Regions from separate parts of the Shewanella sp. 10N.261.52.F9 genome, predicted to be linked through region 2. Evidence: predicted binding sites of a transcription regulator. Region 2 holds the regulator's gene; each other region holds the start of a gene.
The links. Region 2 encodes sigma-54, which starts transcription at its own class of promoters, with help from an activator protein. Its sites were predicted from a motif close to GTTGGCACGNNNNTNGNNT; they were not measured.

Region 1: the regulator sigma-54 is predicted to act here: its motif matches at 2,462-2,480, upstream of AB4298_RS14110 (TorF family putative porin).
Region 3: the regulator sigma-54 is predicted to act here: its motif matches at 1,995-2,013, upstream of AB4298_RS15045 (DUF3192 domain-containing protein).
Region 4: the regulator sigma-54 is predicted to act here: its motif matches at 2,806-2,824, upstream of flgB (flagellar basal body rod protein FlgB).

What each region holds. Positions count from the first base shown of each region.
Region 1 covers NZ_JBFRNX010000021.1:188,838-194,877, reverse strand. The annotation lists gene AB4298_RS14120 (alanine/glycine:cation symporter family protein) at 1-1,097, shown strand, start outside; gene AB4298_RS14115 (PA3496 family putative envelope integrity protein) at 1,211-1,390, opposite strand; gene AB4298_RS14110 (TorF family putative porin) at 1,719-2,411, opposite strand; gene hbs (non-specific DNA-binding protein Hbs) at 2,641-2,913, opposite strand; gene AB4298_RS14100 (response regulator) at 3,050-3,847, opposite strand; gene AB4298_RS14095 (hypothetical protein) at 3,956-4,357, opposite strand; gene AB4298_RS14090 (DUF4240 domain-containing protein) at 4,529-5,038, shown strand; gene AB4298_RS14085 (hypothetical protein) at 5,117-5,425, opposite strand; gene AB4298_RS14080 (hypothetical protein) at 5,746-6,040, opposite strand, start outside.
Region 2 covers NZ_JBFRNX010000021.1:63,522-69,561, forward strand. The annotation lists gene AB4298_RS13525 (calcium/sodium antiporter) at 1-432, shown strand, start outside; gene AB4298_RS13530 (KpsF/GutQ family sugar-phosphate isomerase) at 479-1,456, shown strand; gene kdsC (3-deoxy-manno-octulosonate-8-phosphatase KdsC) at 1,459-2,010, shown strand; gene lptC (LPS export ABC transporter periplasmic protein LptC) at 2,007-2,564, shown strand; gene lptA (lipopolysaccharide transport periplasmic protein LptA) at 2,631-3,167, shown strand; gene lptB (LPS export ABC transporter ATP-binding protein) at 3,167-3,898, shown strand; gene AB4298_RS13555 (RNA polymerase factor sigma-54) at 4,034-5,494, shown strand; gene hpf (ribosome hibernation promoting factor) at 5,524-5,811, shown strand; gene ptsN (PTS IIA-like nitrogen regulatory protein PtsN) at 5,814-6,040, shown strand, end outside.
Region 3 covers NZ_JBFRNX010000023.1:123,719-129,758, reverse strand. The annotation lists gene syd (SecY-interacting protein) at 37-678, shown strand; gene AB4298_RS15055 (Zn-ribbon-containing protein) at 763-1,536, opposite strand; gene AB4298_RS15050 (hypothetical protein) at 1,527-1,895, opposite strand; gene AB4298_RS15045 (DUF3192 domain-containing protein) at 2,034-2,426, shown strand; gene AB4298_RS15040 (DUF2789 domain-containing protein) at 2,423-2,677, opposite strand; gene AB4298_RS15035 (GNAT family N-acetyltransferase) at 2,917-3,555, shown strand; gene AB4298_RS15030 (Mpo1-like protein) at 3,548-3,847, shown strand; gene AB4298_RS15025 (DUF3301 domain-containing protein) at 5,123-5,518, opposite strand; gene AB4298_RS15020 (DUF3549 family protein) at 5,515-6,040, opposite strand, start outside.
Region 4 covers NZ_JBFRNX010000028.1:65,741-71,780, reverse strand. The annotation lists gene flgA (flagellar basal body P-ring formation chaperone FlgA) at 1-563, opposite strand, end outside; gene AB4298_RS17945 (chemotaxis protein CheV) at 768-1,688, shown strand; gene AB4298_RS17940 (CheR family methyltransferase) at 1,825-2,664, shown strand; gene flgB (flagellar basal body rod protein FlgB) at 2,857-3,255, shown strand; gene flgC (flagellar basal body rod protein FlgC) at 3,258-3,674, shown strand; gene flgD (flagellar hook assembly protein FlgD) at 3,700-4,515, shown strand; gene flgE (flagellar hook protein FlgE) at 4,604-5,965, shown strand.

The DNA.
Region 1 (6,040 bases), 130 kb from region 2:
TTGGTGGTCCTGGTGCACTGTTTTGGATGTGGTGTACTGCGTTGGTGGGCATGGCGACTAAGTTCGCCGAGGCAGTACTTGCAGTTAAGTACCGTGAAGTTGATGACAATGGTAACCACGTTGGTGGACCAATGTATTACATTAAAAATGGTCTTGGTTCTAAGTGGGCTTGGCTCGGGACCGCATTTGCGCTATTTGGCTCTTTGGCAGGTTTTGGTATTGGTAATACCGTGCAGGCTAACTCTGTTGCTGATGCGCTTAGCAGTAATTTTGGCGTGCCCAACTGGGTTACAGGTGTAGTGTTAATGGTGCTGGTTGGTGCTGTGCTTATGGGCGGTATTAAGCGTATTGCTGATGTGGCCGGTAAACTAGTCCCTATGATGACGGTATTTTATATTGCTGCGGGTATTGCTGTATTAGTCGTTTACGCTGCAGAAATTCCAGCAGCAATTGAGTTGATTTTGCATAGCGCATTTAACCCTGTTGCGGCGCAAGGCGGTTTTGCTGGCGCAGCGGTTTGGGCGGCAATTCGTTTTGGTGTTGCACGTGGTGTGTTCTCTAACGAAGCAGGTCTTGGTAGTGCGCCAATTGCACATGCTGCAGCGCAGACCAATAACCCTGTGGCTCAAGGTCTAGTGGCGATGCTAGGTACTTTTATTGATACCTTAATCGTTTGTAGCATTACAGGCCTAGCGATTATCGTCTCTGGTGCATGGACTTCGGGAGAAAATGGTGCGGCATTAACTTCGTTTGCTTTTTCACATGCCTTCCCGTTAGGTAATTATGTAGTGGCAATAGCGCTGACGGTATTTGCGTTTACGACGATTCTGGGCTGGAGCTTTTACTGTGAAAAGTGTGTGCAGTTCTTGTTTGGGGTTAAGGCGATTAAGCCTTTTAGAGTGATTTGGACCTTAGTGGTGCCACTCGGTGCGGTGAGCTCACTTGAGTTTATTTGGTTACTGGCTGATACGCTGAATGCCATGATGGCTATTCCAAACTTAATTGCCTTAGCACTATTAAGCCCAGTGGTGTTTGCGTTGACCCGAGAATACTTCTTAAACAAGCGTGAGGCCGATGCGAAGACGCAAAAGAGTTAAGTTCGCTTGCTGTTTATAAAACTAAAAAAGCTCCTGCATATGATGTCAGGAGCTTTTTTTATTTATCTGAGTAAGCTGATGCTTGTCAAATATTTGCTAGCACGTACTTTGGGTTATGCCCAGAAGTCATCTTCGCTTAAATCACGCTTCAATTGCGCTTGTTCAAGGTATGCTTCAAGACGTTTTTTAACGGCTTTCTTGTGTGCTAACTCGTCAGCAGCTTGCTGAGTTTTAGGCGCTGTATACGCCTCCATTTCTACATCGTTGGGCACCAAATCAAAAGTCTGAGCCATCACGAATTCCTCTTAGCTAGGTATCCATGTTCCGAATCGCTTACTTAGCGTTAAAAGGAAATACTTTGATACCATCGGTTAATAACTAAACAATGTCTGCGCCCGGTGACTTACTTAATTAAGCCTATTAGGGAGCGCTTAATTTGGAATTTAGCAGGAAGTGATTTATAAATATGCGATCTATGTAACAAAATTACATTTATCGTTCATTTTTTATTGTTTATGATGTTTTTTAGTAATTTAGTGAAACTATGCAACAAAAAAACGTGTGGGAAGGGTTTGGCTATTTATCCTGATTCATAGGACAAATAGCCAATTTTTTAGGAACTTATAATGAAAAACTATAGCTGTAGCCGAGTAAAATCTTGGCATCATCATTTTTCAGATCTGTGTCACTGACGGTGAAAGATACGCTGCCCAAATCGGTATCTTTACTGAGTGACAAGGAGTAATCAGCATAATCATCGCGACCATACCAAGCTGTCACTACATCACCGCTAGAATAGCCATAATGGGCACTAACAGAAAGCGTATCAGAGATAGGGTAAGTTAGTGTGGTTTGCAAATAACTCATATCTTTATTATCGAGTGGCTCGCTGGCGACATCACTCCCGGCATTGACTAAGTGTGAGTAACTGACTGCAATCCACTTCCAGCTAAGAGCTGCTGTGACTTCGCCTAAATCGATACTGCCGTCAGCATCTGGATAGGCGTAGTAAAGATAATAGAGATCATACTCAAAGCTATCGCCAAAGCTGCCAGCAAAACCCGCGTAGACATCAAGCTCGTAACTCGTATTGTCACTAAAATCGACATTAGAAGCCCAAGTACCCGCATAAAAGCCTGACTCGTGACTGTAGTCGATACCACCTTGTACTGCGGCCGCATCATCCGTTTGGGTCACGCCGCGCCATAGGTAGTTTGAGGTCACGCCTATATTGGCTTCAACTGCAGCATGGGCGGTACCTGCTAACATTGATGTAAGTAAAATAGCTGTGGTACTGATTAGTTGCTTGTTCATCTCATTCCCCTTATTGCAATATTTACTGCTTTTTATAGTGACTAATTAAGTAGCAAACTCTGAGCCAAAAATAACTTTTAATTAAAACAGTTGCTTACAATGTTATTGAGCTTGAGGGGAAAGTGAATTGATTCAAACTAGGGCAATGAGCACCGAGATAGGGCAGAATTAACAGATATAAAAAAACCTCCGTATGGGAGGTTTAGTTATCAACTGTAGAAACAGTGATTTAGTTAACGCTATCTTTAAGCGTCTTACCTGCTTTAAACTTAGGTACTGTAGCCGCAGGGATCTGGATTTCTTTACCAGTCTGTGGGTTACGACCTGTACGGGCTGCGCGTTGTGTAGTTTCAAAAGAACCAAAACCAACGATAGAGATCTTGTCTCCATTCTTCATTGCTTCTGCAACAGTTTCTTCAAAAGATTTTAATGCACGCGCGGCTTCAGCTTTAGTCAGTTCTGCAGATTCAGCCATTTTTGCAACAAGTTCAGTCTTATTCATTTGAATAGTCTCTTCTTTCCGTAGATTTAATTGTTAGTAGCGTTATGTAACATGCCACAAGCTTTTGCATTTGAAAAGCGCTTTAACCCTATGAAATGGGCATTAAAGTCAAAAATAGGGGCGATTTCTCAATTTTTTACTCTTCTAACAGCTGATAAAGGATCTGTTTCACCACATTTGGCTCAAACGGCTTGTCGCATAGCGCATTGACGCCCGCTTGTGAGACATTGCTCAAATGAGTTTCATTGGCTTCTGATGACACCATTAAAATCGGAATATGCGATTGTTGACTATCGTTACGGATAAACTGAGTCAGGGCTAAGCCATCAACACTGGGCATGTTGTAGTCTGTGATCACTAAGTCGAACATCTGTTGTTGCATGAGCTCAATCGCTTGCTGGCCGTCCTGTGCCTCGGTGATCATGCGTAGTCCCAAATTAGTAATGGTGCGCTTAATAATATTACGCGCCATCTTGCTGTCATCAACCACTAAGACTCGTAGATCTTGCACATCAAAGTGGGTTAGATCCAACTCATCGTGGGTTAGCAGATCAATGGTGGCATTGAGCGCTTTCCCCAAATGTTCTGCGCTAAAAGGCTTCGGTAAAATAGCTACTACACCTGATTGTCTAAATTGTTCCAGCTGCTCACGGCGGCATTCGCTTGAAACTAGCATAAATTGGATATCGCTGAAGTGAGCTGATGACTTGATTTGCTGCAGCAACTCTAAAGCAGTGCCGTCGGCATAATGCATGGCGCTAGCAACTAAGTCTGGTTGGTGGCGATTAATTATTTGCATGGCTTCTGCAAGGTTTGTCGCTGTCTGAATAAGCTTTACACCTTCTTGCTCTAAGCGTTGGCAAATAATCTTTCGTTGCGTATCTGAGGGCTCTACCAATAGGATGGACAATTCGCTGGGCTGTAAATGGCTCATAAATATATTACCGCTTTATAAGTTTTGTTATGGCGCTACGGTACGTTAAGCCGTGCTGCTTATCAAGTTAGCGGCACGGACTCTAGTGGTGAGATAAATAGAGGCTATCTAGTTAATGTTACTAGTGGTTTTGCTGTTTAAGTATTCTCGAGTCTTGTGACTAAAGGCGATCCAATATTGAAAGCTCATTACAATAACCGCGGTAACGACAATGCCACTAATAGGGATATTACGGCCTTGATAAATCACTTTTACATCCTCAGGAGTGATTTGATAGGCGATAACGGCAGCCGTTGCTAGTGCTAACAGTGCCACCGTTTGGATTGCTAAGTAGATTTTTAGTACCACGGCAGCCCAAAATTGACGAGTGATTAACCCATAAAGAACCGGAAAGACACCTAAGGTGAGTAGATCGAAGGTCTGCATGGTAAATGTGCGCCAAAGCGCGGCAACTGCTAGCAAAGCATAAATAAACATAAAGATAGCTAACAGTGGATGTGGTTTGCTCATGAGGTACTTAACGCCGCTTTATATAAAAGTGTGATGTGGAGTGTAAAAAAAACCAGTAGTTACGTCTACATCAGTATTAAGTGCTTAAACTGACTAATCGATATTGTTTAGCTATAGAGCTGACTAATACGTTAGAATAGCGCCAATAAAACCGTACGATTAGAGGATCCGATGACAGAGTCTGAGTTTTGGGAATTAGTAACCCGAACATCCCCACAACAAGATCAAACTGAACTTGCTGAAGCTTTAAAGCAAAAGCTAAGTCCGTTAAGCAATGAAGAGTTGCGCGATTTTGATAAAATATTTGGGCAGCAGATGCGTCGAACATACTCTTGGTCTGTTTGGGGCGCGGCTTATATAGTCACTGGTTGTGATTCGGAATACGCCTTTGCAGAGTTTCGCTGTTTCTTAATTTCATTAGGTCAAGACTGGTACGATAAAGTCGTCGAATCACCTGATGAGCTAGGCAAGCTTGAGCTTTGGCCTGAAAAAGATGGTTATGCGTATCCGTTTCTTGATGAGTACGATTTAATCGCTGGCCAGCTATATGAAGAGCGTGGAGACGATGAGTTACCTTATGTGCCTTCTGGTCAGGCTACACCTGCAGGCAAAAAGTTTTCTCATAAGAAGAAGCAGCTAAAAGCGACATATCCGCTACTCAGTGCAGCTTTCCCTTTCTAAAATAAAGCGTTAGACAAGAGCGAATAAAAACGAGGCATTAGCCTCGTTTTTGTATCTTTACGGTTGTTGATATTGGCTTTATTCAAAGCACACCTCGGTAGTTTCATCAAACTCTAAGCCGTGTGCTGTACACGCAAGTTGCATAAATTCTTGCTCAGATTCTTCTATTTGTTGATCAAACTCTGACTGCAGGTCTGACTCAATAGATTGTTCAGATTTAGTAAGCTGCCTATCTATAATTTCGTGGTGTTCCGCAATCGCCGCTTTTTCTTTAGCTGTAAATTCTTCAGCATTGGCTTGGCCGATAAAAACAAAAGTACTTACAAGTAGCGCCACAATAGCCATTCGACCTGAAAATGGAATGCGGGTAATAGTTGAATTGTGCATAGTAAACTCCAAACAATTAAATCAATGACATTTTTGATGTGTTGGCTATTAGCGGACTCTTTAACGCTTGTTGAGTAGGCTAATGCACACTTCAATCTGGTGCTTGTTAACTTGGAGGCTATATTAACGGATACAACTTGTATCAAAGCTGAACAAAAAATCGACAGGGCGGGGTGGGGTTAGAGGTTAGCTTGAATCTAGCTTGTGAAGCATTAGATTAACGCTAGCGGTTAACTTATGTGATCAACCAGAATAGTTTGGCATGAGCGTTTAATATCTATGGGCTTACAGAGGCTTTAGTCATTGGCTGTAATGAACTATCAATCGTTGACCATGGTTTCGCAATGAAAACCTTGGCGCATAGAGTCGAATCGACAGTTCAGGCCACATTCCCAGGTTACACCATCAAACTTAGCTGACTCTTGTTGTGCGTACGTTTTGCAACTGGGGTAATCAGTAAAGTCATGCTTCATCTCATACTTGCCAGAGTTATAACCATTTTTATAGATAAATGCTGACCAAGTCTCTGGCCCTGAAGAGGTCTCTGACTGTTGAATACTATAAATTGCAGCGGCGAGACCGACAAAGAGTAGGCTGACAAACAGAACAGGACTG
Region 2 (6,040 bases):
CTAGTTGTTGGCATGGTATTGTTGCCATTATCGGCAGACTGGATGGTGCAAGGCGCAGTGGGTATCGCTAAAGCTTATCACCTATCAGACTTAGTGATTGGTTTAACCATTATCGCTGTGGGAACCAGTCTCCCCGAACTTGCAGCCTGTGTTGCCGGAGTCTTAAAAAAAGAAGACGACCTTGCTATAGGTAACATAGTTGGTTCAAACTTATTCAATATTTTAGCTGTACTTGCTATACCTGGCATAATCGCCCCTGGGGCAGTAGACGCCGCTGCGAGTACTCGAGATTTTTACATGGTGCTAGCCACAAGTAGTGCGCTGGCAATACTGATCTTATTATCTGGCCGTGCTAGACAATTAAAGCCTTGGCACGGCGTAGTATTACTTATAACGTTTATCGCATACCAAGCATTACTTTTCCTATCTTAGCCATGGGTGCGGTACGTTAAGCTGAAATTTAAAGAGAGACTAAGAAATGGTAGATGAAAATCAACTACGCCAATGGGGTACTAAGGTTATCGATATCGAGAAACAAGCTCTTGATAACCTTTATCAGTACGTAGACTCTTCTGAATTTGCCCAAGCTTGCCAATTAATATTGCAATGCACAGGCAAAGTTATCGTGATGGGCATGGGTAAATCAGGCCATATTGGTAATAAGATTTCAGCCACTCTTGCGAGTACAGGTACGCCTGCATTTTTCGTTCACCCTGGTGAAGCTAGCCACGGTGATTTAGGCGTATTAAGTGAAAACGATATCGTTCTCGCAATATCTAATTCGGGCGAATCGAGTGAAATCCTAACCCTAATGCCTGTTATTAAGCGTATGGGATTACCGATGATTTCGGTAACCGGCAAGCCAGATTCGAATATGGCAAAATTGGCACAATTACACCTTTGTATTGAAGTACCAGAAGAGGCTTGCCCCCTTGGACTTGCGCCAACATCTAGCACAACAGCAACGCTAGTGATGGGTGACGCTCTAGCAGTGGCATTGTTGCAAGCTCGCGGCTTTACCCAAGATGATTTTGCGCTATCTCATCCGGGTGGAAGCTTAGGTCGTAAACTGCTGTTAAAGGTTAGCGACGTAATGCACAAAGGTGACGAGCTACCAAGCGTTAGAGATGATATCTGTATTACAGATGCTCTATACGAAATATCTAAAAAAGGCTTAGGTATGACTGCTGTTGTCGATAACAACAATACCTTAGTGGGTATATTTACCGATGGCGATTTACGCCGTGTTATCGATGCTGATGTCAACTTAAGAACCACGTCCATTGCAGATGTGATGACAAAAGGCTGCGTAACAATTACTGACAATGTATTGGCCGCAGAAGCACTGAAAGTGATGGATACTAAAAGCATCAATGGCCTTGTTGTGATCAACGAAAAACAACAACCTGTCGGCGCATTAAACATGCTAGATATGGTTAAAGCAGGAGTTATCTAAAGATGGCAAAACAAGGTTTTTATGGTCCTGTCAGCGATGATATCTGGCTTGCGGCAAGCAAAATCAAACTACTCATCTGTGATGTTGATGGTGTGTTTTCTGATGGCTTAGTCTATATGAGCAACAGTGGCGAAGAGCTTAAAACCTTTCACACTCGTGACGGCTATGGCGTGCGATCTGTGCTGTCCAGCGGCATTCAAGTTGCCATCATCACTGGCCGTAAATCACAAATTGTTGAAGATAGATTTACCGCTCTTGGCGTAACACACATATATCAAGGCGTGGATGATAAGTTAAGCCCTTATCATGAATTACTATCGCTTTATAACGTAAGCCCTGAAGAAGTGGCTTACATTGGCGACGACATGGTAGATCTTCCTGTAATGCAACAAGTAGGTTTATCTGTATGTGTTGCAGACGGCCATCCGTATGTAAAGCAACATGCCAAAATGACCACTCAAATTAAAGGCGGACATGGCGCATTACGTGAACTCACAGACTTACTACTCTTAAGCCAAGACAAGTTTGAATCGGCCCACGGGATGAGTATATGAACCGCGTTACCCTAGCGATTATCTTGTTTTTTGGCACAGCACTACTGCTTTACTGGCAAGTGCAGTCTAAAAAAAGCGAGCAACAGCTAGATATTGATGTCAGTCAACGTCCTGACTACATTATTGATGATCTTCGTAGTATCGAATACAACGAATTAGGACTGATCAATAGCGAAGTAACCGCCAAGCATATGGAGCATTTCGATAGTGTCAGCATGACTTATTTTACCGAACCTGTTTATCTTATTTATCCTGATGATGGCCAAGCTCAATGGCAGCTCAAAGGTACTCAAGGTAGCCTAAATAAAGTGACTGGTAAGGTAACTTTAGAAAACAATGTTATTATCGACTCTATTAGTCCAGAAGAGCCTATCCAGACGTTAACAACTGATTATCTAGAGCTTGATCTCAATACTATGATCATGACCTCTGACGATATGATCCACGTCACTGGCAACGAATTTGTTATTCAAGGAATGGGGCTATATGCCGACTTGAATGCCCAGAGCGTAAAACTTGTTAGCCAAGTAGAAGGGATCTACGAAGCTAAGTAATACGCCAATATTGAACAACACTTGGGCTGCATCAGCAATACGCTATAGCCGAGTATGAAGGACATTATGAAATACAATCAATCTATCCTTGCAGGCCTATTTTGTCTGTTAAGTTTTAACACTATTGCTAAGGTCGATGATCTGCAGCAAGAAGTAAAAATCGCCGCGGCGAGCCAAGAAGCTGATATAAAAAATAACCAAGTTATTTTCTTCGGCCCAGTAGAAGTTACACAAGGCTCTATTAAGATGAAAGCCGACGAGCTACGTGTATTCTCGAAAGAAGATAAAAGCGGTAAAACATTAGTCGCTACAGGCGCGCCAGCAACTTATACCCAAACTATGGATGATGGCCGTCCTGCAACAGCTAGCGCCAAAGAAATCCGTTATGAATTAGCCACACGCACACTGACTTTAGTGGGTGAGGCAACACTAGAGCAAGACGGCAGCCAAGTTACAGGTAACCGCATCAAGTATAATATCAGTAAGCAGCAACTAATCGCAGAAAGTACTGGCCAAGGAGATGACAGAGTTATCACCATTATTCAGCCTGAAACCTATCAGGAAGAAAAGCCTGAAGCACCAGTACAACAGCAGGAACAATAATGAGCCAAATCACCTTAAAAGCAGCCAATCTAGCTAAAAGCTATAAGAGCCGTGCTGTTGTGCAGGATGTTAGCTTAACCGTAAAAACGGGCCAAATTGTTGGCTTACTTGGACCAAATGGTGCGGGTAAAACAACCACTTTCTATATGGTTGTTGGTCTGGTTCAAAGCGATAAAGGTAAGATTTTTATCGACGATGACGATCTTACTTTAGACCCAATGCACTTACGTGCTCGTAAAGGTATTGGCTACTTACCGCAAGAAGCGAGTATTTTCAGAAAACTGTCTGTACGTGACAACATTATGGCGGTGCTACAAACCCGCAGTGACATCAATAATGAACAACGTGAAGAACAACTCGAACATCTGTTAGAAGAGTTCCATATTACTCACATTCGCGATAGCCAAGGTATGGCACTATCAGGCGGTGAACGACGCCGTGTTGAAATTGCCAGAGCATTAGCAGCCAACCCCAAATTCATCCTATTAGATGAACCTTTTGCCGGTGTTGACCCTATTTCTGTAATTGATATTAAAAAGATTATTGAACAGCTCAAAAACCGCGGTTTAGGCGTACTAATTACCGACCACAATGTGCGTGAAACACTCGATGTTTGTGAGCATGCGTATATCGTGAGTCACGGAAATCTTATTGCCGAAGGTACACCTGCTGAAATCTTAGACAACCAGCAAGTTCGAGCAGTGTACTTAGGTGAACAATTCAGGCTATAGTTAATTCACCATTTGGAAGTTAAAAACTTAATACGGAATACAATTCCAAATAAAATCAATGTATTGAGTTTTTAAGCTTTCTTCGCCAATCAGCGAGCTTTAACGTTTAACTACAGTGTAGGGAATAGCGGTACGATGAAAGCGTCACTCCAGCTCAAAATGGGTCAACAGCTCACCATGACTCCTCAATTGCAACAGGCTATTCGCCTATTGCAACTATCTTCTTTAGAGCTGCAACAAGAGATCCAACAAGCATTAGAATCTAACCCACTACTCGAGTTAGACGAAGAGCAATCAGATGGCGACATGGATAATAGTGACGACCCATCTTCAAACGATTCTAATAGCCTAGAGCGCGACAGCGCTACGGTTGAAACCTCTGATGCATTAACCCAAGATTCCATGCCAGATGACCTGCCAATGGATACAACATGGGACGAAGTCTACACCGTATCGTCTAACTCCAGCTCAGGCGTTAGTCGCGAAGATGATATGCCCTTTCAAGGTGAAACCAGCGAAGGCTTGTACGAACACCTTGAATGGCAAAAAAACCTCACACCGTTTTCTGATAACGATCTTGCAATCGCCACTGCTATTATCGACGCTATTGATGAGCGCGGCTACTTAACCCAAAGCTGTGAAGATATCTTAGAGGCGATGGGCGACCCTGAAACTGAACTAGATGAAGTTGAAGCCGTATTAAAACGAGTACAACACTTTGATCCTATTGGAGTTGCAGCGCGTAATCTGAGTGAGTGTTTGCTGATCCAATTAGCGCAATATGCGGCAGATACCCCGCATATCGACAACGCAAAATTACTTATCAAAGACTATTTAGACTTAATTGCTGGTAGAGATTTCAGGCAATTAATGCGCAAAACAAAGCTTAAAGAAGATGATCTTCGCGAAGCAATTACACTGATCCAAACCCTAAACCCAAGGCCTGGGCTGGCGATTGCGCGCAGTAAAGACGAATATGTTATTCCTGATGTCTCGGTTAGCAAGAAAAAAGGTCGCTGGGTTGTTGAGCTAAACCCTGATTACATGCCTAAAATTAACGTAAACCAACATTATGCCTCGATGGCGCGTAGTACGACTAATCAGGCAGACGGACAGTTTATTCGAGGACATCTGCAAGAAGCAAAGTGGTTTATCAAAAGCCTTGAAAGCCGTAACGACACTTTATTAAAAGTGACTAACTGTATCGTTAAGTTCCAGCAAGGATTTTTCGAATACGGCGAAGAAGCCATGAAACCCATGGTGTTAAATGATATCGCGGAAGCGGTTGAAATGCATGAATCAACCATTTCACGAGTAACCACACAGAAATATATGCATACCCCACGAGGTATCTTTGAACTGAAATATTTCTTCTCTAGCCACGTCGGTACTGACGATGGCGGAGAATGTTCATCGACAGCAATTAGAGCGTTTATTAAGAAGTTAGTCGCAGCTGAAAACCAAAAGAAACCATTAAGCGACAGCAAAATGGCTCAACTTTTGGCAGAACAAGGGATTAAAGTTGCTAGACGTACGATCGCAAAATATCGAGAAGCGATGCTGATCCCCCCCTCAAACCAACGTAAGAGTTTATAACTCAAATTAGGCACTTGGAGGATCGATATATGCAAATCAACCTGACAGGACATCACATCGAAATTACTGAATCTTTGCGCGGCTACGTGCAAGAAAAATTCACAAAGCTTGAACGACATTTCGATCAGATCAATAATGTGCACGTTATTTTGAATGTACAAAAAATGCAGCAGATTGCCGAAGCAAAAATCCACCTGAAAAAAGGGGAAGTATTTGCCACTTCGGAGCATGCAGATATGTATGCTGCAATAGACTCCCTGATAGATAAGCTAGATCGTCAGGTTCTTAAACACAAAGAGAAGCTAACTAAACACTAACGATGGAACTAAGTACCATCCTGCAGCCGGAGTGCACTACCTGCGCCACTCCGGGCAGTAAGAAAAAGGTACTGGAGTTAATCAGTGATATTGCCGCTGTCCAGTACCCTACCCTGTCTTCACAAGAGATCTTTGAAAGTCTATTGGCGAGAGAGAAAATGGGTAGCACGGGTATAGGTAACGGTATAGCGATCCCTCACGGAAGGCTGGCTAATATCGAGCGACCTGT
Region 3 (6,040 bases), on a different contig from region 2:
AGACCCCTATTATAACTGATTTTGGAACTGGCTTAAGTGTCTTCTTTACCTGCTTTAGATCTTTTTTTATCTAAATATCAACAAGCCTACATGGATAAATTGGGTGAACAGCCTAGATATTATGCTGAAGGGCAAGAGTCTGACTGTATTGTTGGCGAGTTAGACAGTGATGGCGCAGTTTTTTGGCAAGCGGTTAAACGCCAACAAGCTGGTCAATTTGATAATGTTGAAACTGCTCTCGAGTTAAGTTTACAAGCGGATATAAATGCTTTCTTTGGCAGTCACTTTGCTGCGCCGTTATATTTTGATTCACAGTGGGGCATGGGCGAGTTGATCCAAGTTTGGAATCAAACTGATTTTGAGTACCTGCAGCAAAATATTATTGGTCATCTAATGATGAAGAAAAAGCTTAAGCAAGAACCAACCTGGTTCATTGGTGTGTTAGAGGGGGAAGATAAAATGCTAACCGTCAATAATAGTGATGGTAGTGTTTGGGTTGAGATCCCTGGTGAAGTGCAAACTCAAAAATTGGCTGATAGCCTAGCTGAATTTATAACTCTGCTGACGCCGCGAGTAACACCAGCGATTAAGCAAATTGAAGAATCAATGCCCGAACTTGATCATCCTGGTATTTGGCAAAGAATGAAGCTGATGTGGGCAAACCTACGCGGTAAATAATCTTGAACTATCAGTAGAGATTGCAAAAATGGCGCTTATATTTTTCTTTTAGTAAAAGTGTATCAGCGCCATTTTGATAACTTTTTATAAGTGATCCCAAGATATATTGGACACAATGCGACAGGTATCGCAGCGGAAATGGAACATATCCAATAAAGGTTCATCGAGTAACCACTCTTTACTGCCACACTTTGGGCACGGACGCTGCTTTTCAACTGCCAAGCTTTCGCCGCCAACGCGGTATAAATAGTAATAGGTCGGTATTTTAGTTAAGTATTCAACTCTGCCGCGCAGATCCCAACCGCGCCTAAATAGATCGCTTTGGTGGCTGGTCAATTCTTCAAGTGCCGCAAACTCTGCTTTAGTTGCGGCAGCCATTTGCAATTCATCACAGGCTTGCCACTCTGTTTGCCAACGGATCAAACGTTTGTGATCGCCGTTGGCTGTTGCAGGAATTTGGTAAAGTGGAATAGGCTGCAAAGTATCACCGTTTCTTAAAGGTGAGCACATATGTACATAGCTGGTATATAGCAACTGCCAGCTGGGAGTCTCTTGGCTTGAAACTTCTGAATTTATGTCTTGGCCAATATACTTTTCTCGCGGAGCAAGCAATTTTGCTTCAGTTAATTCTTCTAGCGCACTATTAACCCAAGGACTATTGAAACGCTTAGATAAGCTGCTTTTCTCCGGTGTTAGCATGCGTGCTTTAAATTCGCCATCGTTAAAAGCAACCGCAAACTCACGTCCCAATACCTGACCATTCGCTCGATAGGCTTCAAGTAAGCCATTGATGGCCTTTTCTGCAGCAGTAATTGTCGTGTTATCAAAGCATTCAAATCTTAATTCAATTACATGCATGTATTGTCAGGCTCTTTGGTGGCGGTTTGAGATTGTTTTAGTTGATTAAATTCTTGTTTTAGCAAAGCGAATTCGCTTTTTAGTTCACTAAAGTCGCTTTCAAGTTGGGTAATTTTATCAGCTTGTTCTGTTGGAGATAAAATACCTGGCTTTTGCTCTTGTTTCGCAGCGTTAACAGCATGGCTTGCAATGGCTTGCTTATCTTCAGCACTCATGGATTTAAACTGTTGTAAGCCTTGGATCAAGACTCGCATTGGGATGCTAGTACCGAGTTTTGTTTTAATGAGCGCTAAACTAGGATCTCTGCCTTCATCACAGATCCTTTTGGCTGCGGCTAGCACTTGGTCTAATGGACTCATGGTTAGTCAAATTCCTTACTCATTAGTATGTTCATTACTCTAGTCGTTAATGCAGATAATCTAATAACTAATAAAATCAATAAAAACATATGGTTAAATCTTGGTATGTTAATTGCTTTTTAATCAAAACAAAAAGCAATGTTAATACAGGACGTTAAAGTGAAAAATAAATTATTAGGTTTAGCATTTTTTGGGATTGCAAGCTTAGGGCTAACGGGCTGCGTGGTCAATGTTGGTGATGGAGAATCTGATTGGGATAACAATGGCTCGTGGGAAAAGGTACAAAATAAAAACCGTGACAATTTATCGAAGATCGCTTTGGGCATGTCTAAAGACCAAGTCACAACCTTGATGGGAACCGCTGATTTTAATGAGGCTTATGTTCAACAAGATAAAGAAGTACATGTTCTTTTTTATCGAACTCAGCGTACTCATGGTGACGGTAAAACGACCAAAGATGAATGCACTCCTGTGGTCATTAGCAACAATGCTGTAGTTGGTTGGGGCGAAATGGCCTATAGCAAAATCTAATTGTTGCTGGTGTTAGAGTTAGCTTTTCTTAATAAGGTGTCTAAGTGATCGATGACCTCGGTCCACTGGGCATCTTCATTAAATGATTCTTCCAAAAAGTGTTTTTGAGAAGCCGTCCAGAAAGGAGCTTTATGGAGCAATATGTCGTTAGCTAGTTGATGATCATTTATAAATTGCTCTATGGCTGAATGATCATCTGCTAAGCCTAGCTGTAAGAAGAGGTGTGATAGATCTTGCGGCGTGGTATCCATAATCAATCCCATATCAATTGTTTAGTATTAAGTATGGTTGATAAGCTCATTGTTTATGGTAAAAGTTAACGTTTACCATTGTACTTCGATGCTCAGCTTTCCTGACTAATATCCTTATCTGCGATTAACCCTTTCATTAAAATGAACGCGTACGGCGATAGTGTTCATTGATTATTAATTGCACTTATTTACAGTCTTGTTACATTGGTGTTGTGTGATCTTGCTCAAGGAAAACAACAATGGAAAATCAAGCCATGGAAGACTGTCGTGCGGTTTATCTAACTGCAGAAGATTTACGCATTGCTGCCTCAATACTCTATAACGCCTATCATGATGATCCTTTCTTTCTAGAAACACTGTTTACTGGTGATCAAGCACAGTATGAGCAAAAGCTTCGTGGGGCTATTCGAGAAGAGCTCAATGAACTGTGGCAGCAAGAACAAGCTTTAATCGGTATATTTGTTGGCGAACGCCTAATTGGCGTGGCCTGTATCGTGACTCAACAAGTGCCTTTGGGAGAAGCTCGCTACTGGCATTGGCGTTTAAAGATGTTATTAAGTGCAGGCTGGCAATCAACACAAGCGCTTATCAAAAAAGAGAATACAATTATAGAAAACTTGCCCAGTAATCAATGCGGTATTTTGCAGTTTATTGCGATAGCAAATAATGAACAAGGCAAAGGCTACGGTGGAAAATTGGTTAACGCGGTTCTTAGTTGGTGCGATGAGCAACCTCATTTAGATGGGGTGGGAGTTTTTGCAAATCATGAAGCGCATATTAGCTTGTTTGCTAAACATGGGTTTGAAGCGATTGAACCGTTACAAGTTGGCAAGGTTAGTGGCGAACTTATGTTTTACCGAGGAGTGGTAAATGAATAAACGTTATCGCTCTTTTTCCGAGTTTTATCCATTTTATTTATCGCAGCATCAAGATCGGACATGCAGGATATTACATTACATTGGTAGTAGTTTAGTTGTGCTTACTTTTATCTATATTCTATTTAGTCAGCAGTGGGGCATGTTGCTGCTATTACCTGTGATTGGTTATGGATTTGCGTGGATAGGACATTATATTTTTGAAAAAAATCGGCCTGCAACATTTGAGTATCCTTTATATAGCTTTATGGCTGATTGGGTCATGTTATTTCGAGCGTTAACTAACAGAAATTAATGATAAATTCATATTGAGATAGTTTCTTTGTAAGAGATCTCTCACCTTGTTGTGGGATATCAATAATTACAAAGAGAGCCTTTGTTTACTATTGATGCTTAAGTTGTTATTTATCAGTAGGTTATACTGGCTTTGTGTTGTTGCCTATATGTTGCCTCCTTGTGTTGTTGTTATTAGTCTCCATCTTGAGTTGGCTCTAAAGGTAAACTGGGAACCAGAAAGAGATCGCGGCTTAAAGGATTTAGCTGAAATCGCTTTTTAGAAAGAAAGTTGTGATTGTATTGAGCTAAATGCTTTATGGATAAAGTGATTTTTTAGCTGAAAACAATTTTGCAGGATGCAATAAGGACAACCTTAGGAAGAGGATTTTAGCTTAGGATAAGCTAATGAAAGGATTCAGTACGTTGAGTACAGGGATATAAATGGATTTACAAGGAAGAAGCAGGAAGCAAGTTAACCAAGGAAGATGCAGGGATCGCGCATATATAGCGGGAAAGCTAAAATAAAGTGGTACCCGGGGCGCACCAATAGGTGCGCCCCTTCTATTTTGGAGTTTTTATATTATTCGCTTGTAAGTTTGTGCGATATCTCTTACAAGCTCGTAAGAAATTAAACTTAAATATGCAGTGTTCAGCTAGTTAATATACTTAATATTTCTTAAATTCAATGACTTATGGGTTTCTGGTTGAATTTCAAACTTAAACGTTCATGTTAAATAAATGTTTAAGGCCTTATTTAGTCGCAATATTAGATTACTATTTAACTGTGCTAGGAAGCATGGTTTAGCAAGCTTAAGTAAGTGCGTCAGGATTTGCACTGTTTAAGCTTGTGTATTACAGGGCTCATGGAGTGAGGCAATTATGGATTAATTGCAGTTACGACCAAGGACTGGCCAGACAATCCAGGATGGAAATTTTGTTACCTAGGAAGGTGACATACTAAGGATAGTAAAAGAAAGGACGCTCAAGGAAGACATTGGACACACTCAGGATTGAGTAAGCTTGATAAATGGATAATCAAGAGAATGGATTCGTATCGTAAGATACAAGGAAGCAAAGGACAGGGACGAAGCAGGAGCTAAGTTACGCATGGATGGTGCAGGGAGCACTCGTATAGCAGGATGAGCTTACACAATGATAGAAAAGGCACGACCCCTTGTGGGCCGTGCCTTTACTTCTTTAAGAGCTTCTATCTGAAAGCTTTAGCTTTTATTTGTTGTATTAAGTGGTTGATTTTAGCTTGGCATGCCGACCTTTGCCGGCACACTCTTAACACTTATTTACAGCCCCCAGAGCTACAATTACCTCTTGAACGGCCGCCACATCCGCCGCCAACAGAACCACGAGCTTCAGGGGCTTCATGCCATTCAGGCTCCGGGAAGATAGGCCATTGTATCTTTTGTATTTTTTTCCCGTGCATCCACAAGCTACCACGATATTGATTGATGCCATCGGTGCTAAATTCGAATAAATATTTCACCTTCCAGGTGAGTCCGCTAGTGCCACCTAAACTCGGTTTCGCTGATTCTTGTGCAATCGCGAGCAATTGTACTTTTTGCTTTTGACATTCTTTGTTGGTGAATACACGGCTAAGTTCAGCCATTTGTCTTAATTGCCAAAAAAATGCGGCGATCATTACGACCGCGGCAATAATTAAAAAATCTGTCATCATCCCTTTGTTACCTTGAACAATCCACCAATGGCAGTTGCGAGTTGTGCACTGCGATCAGGGTTTCGCAGTTGGCTAAGCAGCTGAGTGCGAATTAATGGTATAGCCACAATATCAGCAAAAATCTGGTTAAAGAAGTGCTGTTGTTGTTTTGCTAAGGCCTCTAAGTAGATAGTGAGAGTTTGCTCATCTTTTAAGGCAGACCAATTTCTGGCTGCAATCGAGATTAGCATATCCGCAGCCAATAGGTCCGCTTCATCTAAATGAGCGATCGCTTGTTGAGTTAGTTGAGGCTGCGACGCTAATCCTCTGAGAAAATAGGGTTTGTGGGCAATATCGACCATTGATAATTGAGCCTGTAGTTTCAGTGCTAAAGCTTCATCAATATTTAAATGTTCTAAACACTGGCAAACAGCGACTTGCACTTCTAAGGCCCAGCTGTCAAAGCCATCAACTAAGATATTGTGATGGTCTAGTTCATTGTTCCTGATACATACATCGGCAATCCCCTGAAGGCCAATGTTT
Region 4 (6,040 bases), on a different contig from region 2:
CCAGGCACTACGCGTCTTTTTAACCTTGCACCGACAACATCTTCAACGAATTCAAATTGGTGACCTCGTAAACTGGCTTGTTCGATATATTCAATTGCCACATCACCGCCAGAAAGTAAATCTCCTGGCCCCATGGTCGATTTTGCCACGACAACCGGGTACATGATATCGACTTTGACTGATAGAAATATTTGCCAAGGGTAACTTAAGTCAGGGCTGTTACAGCTAATTTTTACGGTATTGTTGCGTCTAATGGCACGGTTACTGGCAATTTCAGCCTTAATAGGTGGGTAACAATTGGGGAGGTTTACTCGGGTATCTAGACTTTGGGGAGTAATTTGAATTTTTGCTTTTTCAGGCGCTTCTATTTTTTCTTCTACAGCGGCTATAGCTAATCGAGAAATGGTCGATATAGAAGGAATACTGGCCTGCGCAGTTGCAAATACCTGAGTAGGTACCAAAAGCGCAACTAAAAGCGGGCATAAGTACAAATTCCTAATGAATGCAGTCGTTTGATTCGTTAGAATACGGCTAAATTTTGTAGTTTTTGGGACTGCAGTCATCTTTATCCTTTTGCATCAGTGAGCGTCATTAGTTTGACTTAAAGAGTGTGACTTGCTCAGGTGTCGCTATATAAGCAAGTAGTATGCCTAAAAGGTATTTCAGTGTGAAAGGGAGGCTGGTAAGCCACTTTATAGCTGCAGTCGTAACATCATTTTAATGAAACAGATATAAGCCTATAGAAGTAGGTACAGGGCAAAAATTGTATGTCGAATATTCTTGAATCAGTAAACAAACGGACTCAACTGGTTGGGCAAAATCGCCTTGAGTTATTGTTATTTAAACTTAATGGACGTCAACGATTCGGAATTAACGTTTTTAAAGTGAAAGAGGTGCTGCAATGCCCACCTTTGACAAACTTACCTAAGCTTAACTCTAAAGTGCGTGGTATCGCCCATGTGCGGGGTATGACTATTTCTGTCATCGATTTAAGTGCGGCAACGGGTGGTCGTCCGATTGAAGACATCGCTAATAGCTTTATCATTATTTCAGAGTATAACCGCAGCATTCAGGGCTTTTTAGTTAGCTCTGTTGAACGAATTATTAATATGAACTGGGAAGCTATTATGCCTCCGCCACAAGGCGCAGGTAAGCTATCTTATTTGACTGCGGTGACAGAAATTGACAATGAGTTGGTTGAGATTTTAGATGTTGAGAAAATTCTTGATGAAATATCTCCGGTTAATACCAATACCAGTAAAGAATTGGATGATGCATTAACTATTGATCGTGAAAAGCATTATCACATTATGGTGATAGATGACTCGTCAGTAGCGCGCAAACAAATCATCCGTGCGTTAACCTCACTTAATTTGCAAATCGATACAGCAAAAGATGGTAAAGAAGCGTTAGATAAACTGCGAGCGATAGCGACAGAGCTTGATGATGTGTCGACAGAGATCCCATTGATTATTTCTGATATCGAAATGCCTGAAATGGATGGTTATACTTTAACCGCTGAAATTCGAGATGATCCAAAGCTTAAGAATATTAAAGTGGTACTCCACACTTCTTTAAGCGGGGTGTTCAACCAAGCAATGGTGCAAAAAGTTGGCGCCAACGACTTTATCGCGAAATTTAATCCTGATGAGTTAGCGGCCGCTGTAAACAAGCACTTAAGTTTATAATTATCCCACCTTGAGCGGTGATGAGACGCGGTGTTACTTGTGTTTCAGGCGCTGCTAAGGTATAACGCTGCGTTCGTTTTTTGACTATTGCCAATGCAGTTTAGCTTAATGCGGTTTGTTTAAAATTAATTAGGATATAAGAGTGTCGAATAAATCTCTCGCTGAGAATGAGTACAATCAATTTAGATTATTCTTAGAGCAGCACAGCGGTATTGTGCTGGGAGAAAATAAGCAGTATTTGGTGCGCAGCCGATTAGCACCGCTAATGGGGAAGTATAACTTACCCTCTTTGTCTGATGTGGTGAAACATTCGATGAAACCGACTGAGCGTCAATTACGCACAGAGGTAATTGATGCCATGACGACTAATGAAACTTTATGGTTCCGTGACCGTTACCCATTTGAACTATTATCTAATTCAATTTTACCGACGTTTAGCCGACTAGGCCGTCCAGTGAAGATTTGGTCTGCAGCATGCTCGTCGGGGCAAGAACCGTATTCATTGGCGATGAGTATTTTAGAACACCAACAACGCAAACCGGGAAGTTTGCCTTGCAGTGCAAGTATCTTGGCTACTGATTTGTCACCATCGATGCTTGAACGTTGCAAAAATGCCGAATATGACAACCTTGCACTCGGTCGTGGTTTGTCTGATGAACGTAAACGTCAGTTTTTTGATGCTTTACCCTCAGGCAACATGGTGATTAAGTCTAACGTAAAGCGCTTGGTGAACTTTAGAGCTCATAACTTGCTTGAAAGTTATACGCTTCTGGGCAAGTTTGATATTATTTTTTGCCGCAATGTTTTGATTTACTTTTCTCCAGAGGCAAAGCGAAAGATATTGCGGCAATTTGCTGCCGCTTTAAATCCGAACGGCATATTGTTTCTAGGTGCATCGGAGTCTATTGCAGGCTTGTCTGATGAATTTGATATGGTGCGCTGTAACCCCGGCATTTATTATCAAAAAAAATCTTGATGTCTTCTTAACGTAAGATCAACGTTATTAATAACGCGCCTCGCTCTTAGGCGCGTTTTTTATTGCCTTTTTGCTGTACTTTTCAGCACGATTTTTATTTCAGCTGCGATGACTCACTAAACCTTTCTTATTATTTAATGTTTTGGCACAAGTATTGCTTTGTTTTAGCCATAGAGCTGAGGAGGCAATTTTATGGCGATTAGTTTTGACAAAGCATTAGGCATACATCAACACACTTTGGGGATCCGTTCTCAGCGTGCTGAAGTATTGTCTTCAAATATAGCTAATGCTGATACGCCAAATTATAAAGCGCGTGATGTGGATTTTACCAAAGCCATCAACGCAGCCAAGTCGCAACAGTCGGGACTTACTATGGCTAAAAGCGATAGTAAGCACTTTGATTTAGCAGCATTATCTCAGCAACATGTCAGTTACCGAGTGCCTAACCAACCTGATACTGGTGATGGTAACACCGTTGATATTCAGCAAGAGCAATCAGCATTTATGCAAAATGCCCTTGAGTATCAAATGTCACTGGGTTTTCTAGACAGTAAGTTTTCAGGTATGAAGAAAGCGATTAGAGGCGATTAATTATGAGCTTATTTAATATTTTCAATGTGGCTGGTTCTGGTATGTCGGCTCAGTCGGTCAGACTAAACACCACCGCTAGTAATATCGCTAACGCTGACTCTGTATCAAGCAGTGTTGGTGAGACTTATCGCGCTCGTCATCCTATTTTTGAAGCTGAGATGAGTAAAGCACAACAGCATCAAAGTGCATCGGCTTCAGTTGCTGTTAAGGGAATTGTCGAAAGTGACTTACCGCTTAATAAAGAATTCTCGCCAGATCATCCTATGGCGGACACAGATGGTTTTATTTACAAGCCAAATGTAAATGTGATGGAGGAGATGGCTAACATGATTTCAGCCTCTCGCTCATACCAAATGAACGTACAAGTCACTGAAGCAGCGAAGTCTATGCTTCAGCAGACGCTTAGAATAGGCAAATAAACTCAGTGAAAGCTGGAGGTAAACTTTGAGCCTTATAAATCCGCTCACATCAACGCAGTCTGCAACGGGACAAAGCCCGCAGGCTAATGCTATTTCGCCGCAAACAGCCGCTACGGCGACTCAAAGTGCGGCAGCAGCAGCGACGGTAACAGAGCAACAGTCAACCACGGGGAATCCATTTCTTGACGGTTTACGTCTACCAGAAGAAAACGCGGTACCTGACGCTAATAATCAAGAATTAACTCAAGAAGATTTCTTTGCGTTATTAAGTCAGCAGTTGTCAATGCAGGATCCATTTAAGCCGGTTGAAAACGACCAAATGATCCAGCAGATGGCATCTTTCTCAACTGTAGATGGTATCACTAAACTTAATGAAGAAATCGTTAACCTTAATGCATTGACTAGCTCAAGTCAGGCGCTACAGGCATCGGGCCTCGTTGGGCAAAAGGTGCTAATTCCTTCTGATACTGGCCATATTTCAGCTGAAGACCCGAGCATGAAAGGCATTATCAGTACGCCAGAGTCGATTGAATCTATCACAGTGCGTATTGAAGATGACAAAGGCCAGTTAGTTGACACCTTTACAGTTGACGGTAGTGAAGGCGGCAATATCGATGTCAGCTGGGACGGCCTAGACAAAAATGGTCAGCCTGTTGCCGAAGGTAACTATTCCTTCAAAGCGAGTGGCAAGGTAGATGGTAAGAGCGAAGAGTTACCTGTGTCGACCTATGCTCATGTATCGAGTGTTTCACTGGGTAATGCTGCGACCGGAGCTATTTTGAATTTACGTGGTGTTGGCGGCATTAAGATCGGTGATGTTCTCGCTGTATCTGAAACTTAACAAAAATAAAGATATGTATTGAGATGGTGCTATTCATCAATGTTTAGACCTTCTTAAAAATCGAATTACATAAGGATTGAGGTGAACCATGTCATTTAACATTGCTTTGAGCGGCATTTCGTCAGCACAAAAAGATCTAAATACCACTGCAAACAACATTGCTAACGTTAACACCACAGGCTTTAAAGAATCACGTGCTGAATTTGCAGATGTGTATGCCAATTCTATTTTTTCAAATAGTAAAACAGCAGTTGGCGGGGGAGTTACAACGAGTCAAGTGGCTCAGCAATTCCACCAGGGCAGCATGGCATTTACTAATAACTCGCTTGATATGGCAATTAACGGTGGTGGTTTCTTTGTAACCTCATCAGAAGTTGGTTCACAAGATCACTCATTTACTCGTGCGGGCGCATTTAAGTTTGATTCTAATAACTATATTGTTGACTCTGCGGGTAACTATTTACAGACTTTTCCGGTTGATAAAGAGGGAAATTCTACGTCGGTGAGTTTGACCACAACTAAACCGGTGCAGATCCCTGACACCGCTGGTAGTCCGGTTAAGACTGACAATGTTGGCATACAGATGAACCTAAATGCGGGCGAAGGTACCCTTGACCCTGCTGCATTTGATCCGGATGACCCAGAAACGTTTAACAACTCAACTTCAGTGACTATCTATGACTCACTGGGTGAGCCTCATATTTTGACTTCGTATTTTGTGCGCCCGCCTAATGCGGCCCATAACAATGAAAGTAACTGGGTTGCGTTTTACGCCGTTGACGGAAAGCCTGTTAATGTTGATCCGGCGTCAGGTGAGTACGCGACGGACACCACTGGTGATGGTGTTGCAGACTCAACTGCTAAAGCTGAGAGTGCTGGTGGTTGGAAAGGCGCGGCGGTATCATTTAACTCTACTGGTGGTTATGAAGGCAGCGACCCTGCTGTGATCACAACAGAAGCTTTAGGTGTTGGCGGTGCTAACGTACTAGGCCCAGGTGCAGATGGCTCACAAAAGCTGACGCTTAACTTTAATAACCCAACACAGTTTGCTTCACCATTTGAAGTTACTGAGTTGACACAAGACGGTACAACCGTTGGTCGTTTAACTAACGTTGAAGTTGGCGCAGACGGGCTAATTAACGCAAGCTACAGTAATGGTTCAACGGTACCATTAGCACGCGTTGCCTTGGTTAGTTTTGCTAATGAGCAAGGATTAACTCAAGCAGGCAATACCTCTTGGAAAGCGAGTTTAGATTCGGGACCTGCTTTAGCTGGCGAGGCGAACAGTGGCACATTTGGTGGTATTCGTTCATCCGCACTTGAACAATCGAACGTAGACTTAACGACTGAGCTGGTTGATTTGATTTCTGCTCAGCGTAATTTCCAAGCTAACTCTCGAACGCTTGAAGTGAATAACACGCTACAGCAGTCAATTCTACAGATCCGCTAAGCAAAGCATTAGCTAGTGTGAACACGTTGCCGCAATGGCAACGTGTTTCCTATCCAATCATTGATACTCGTTTTT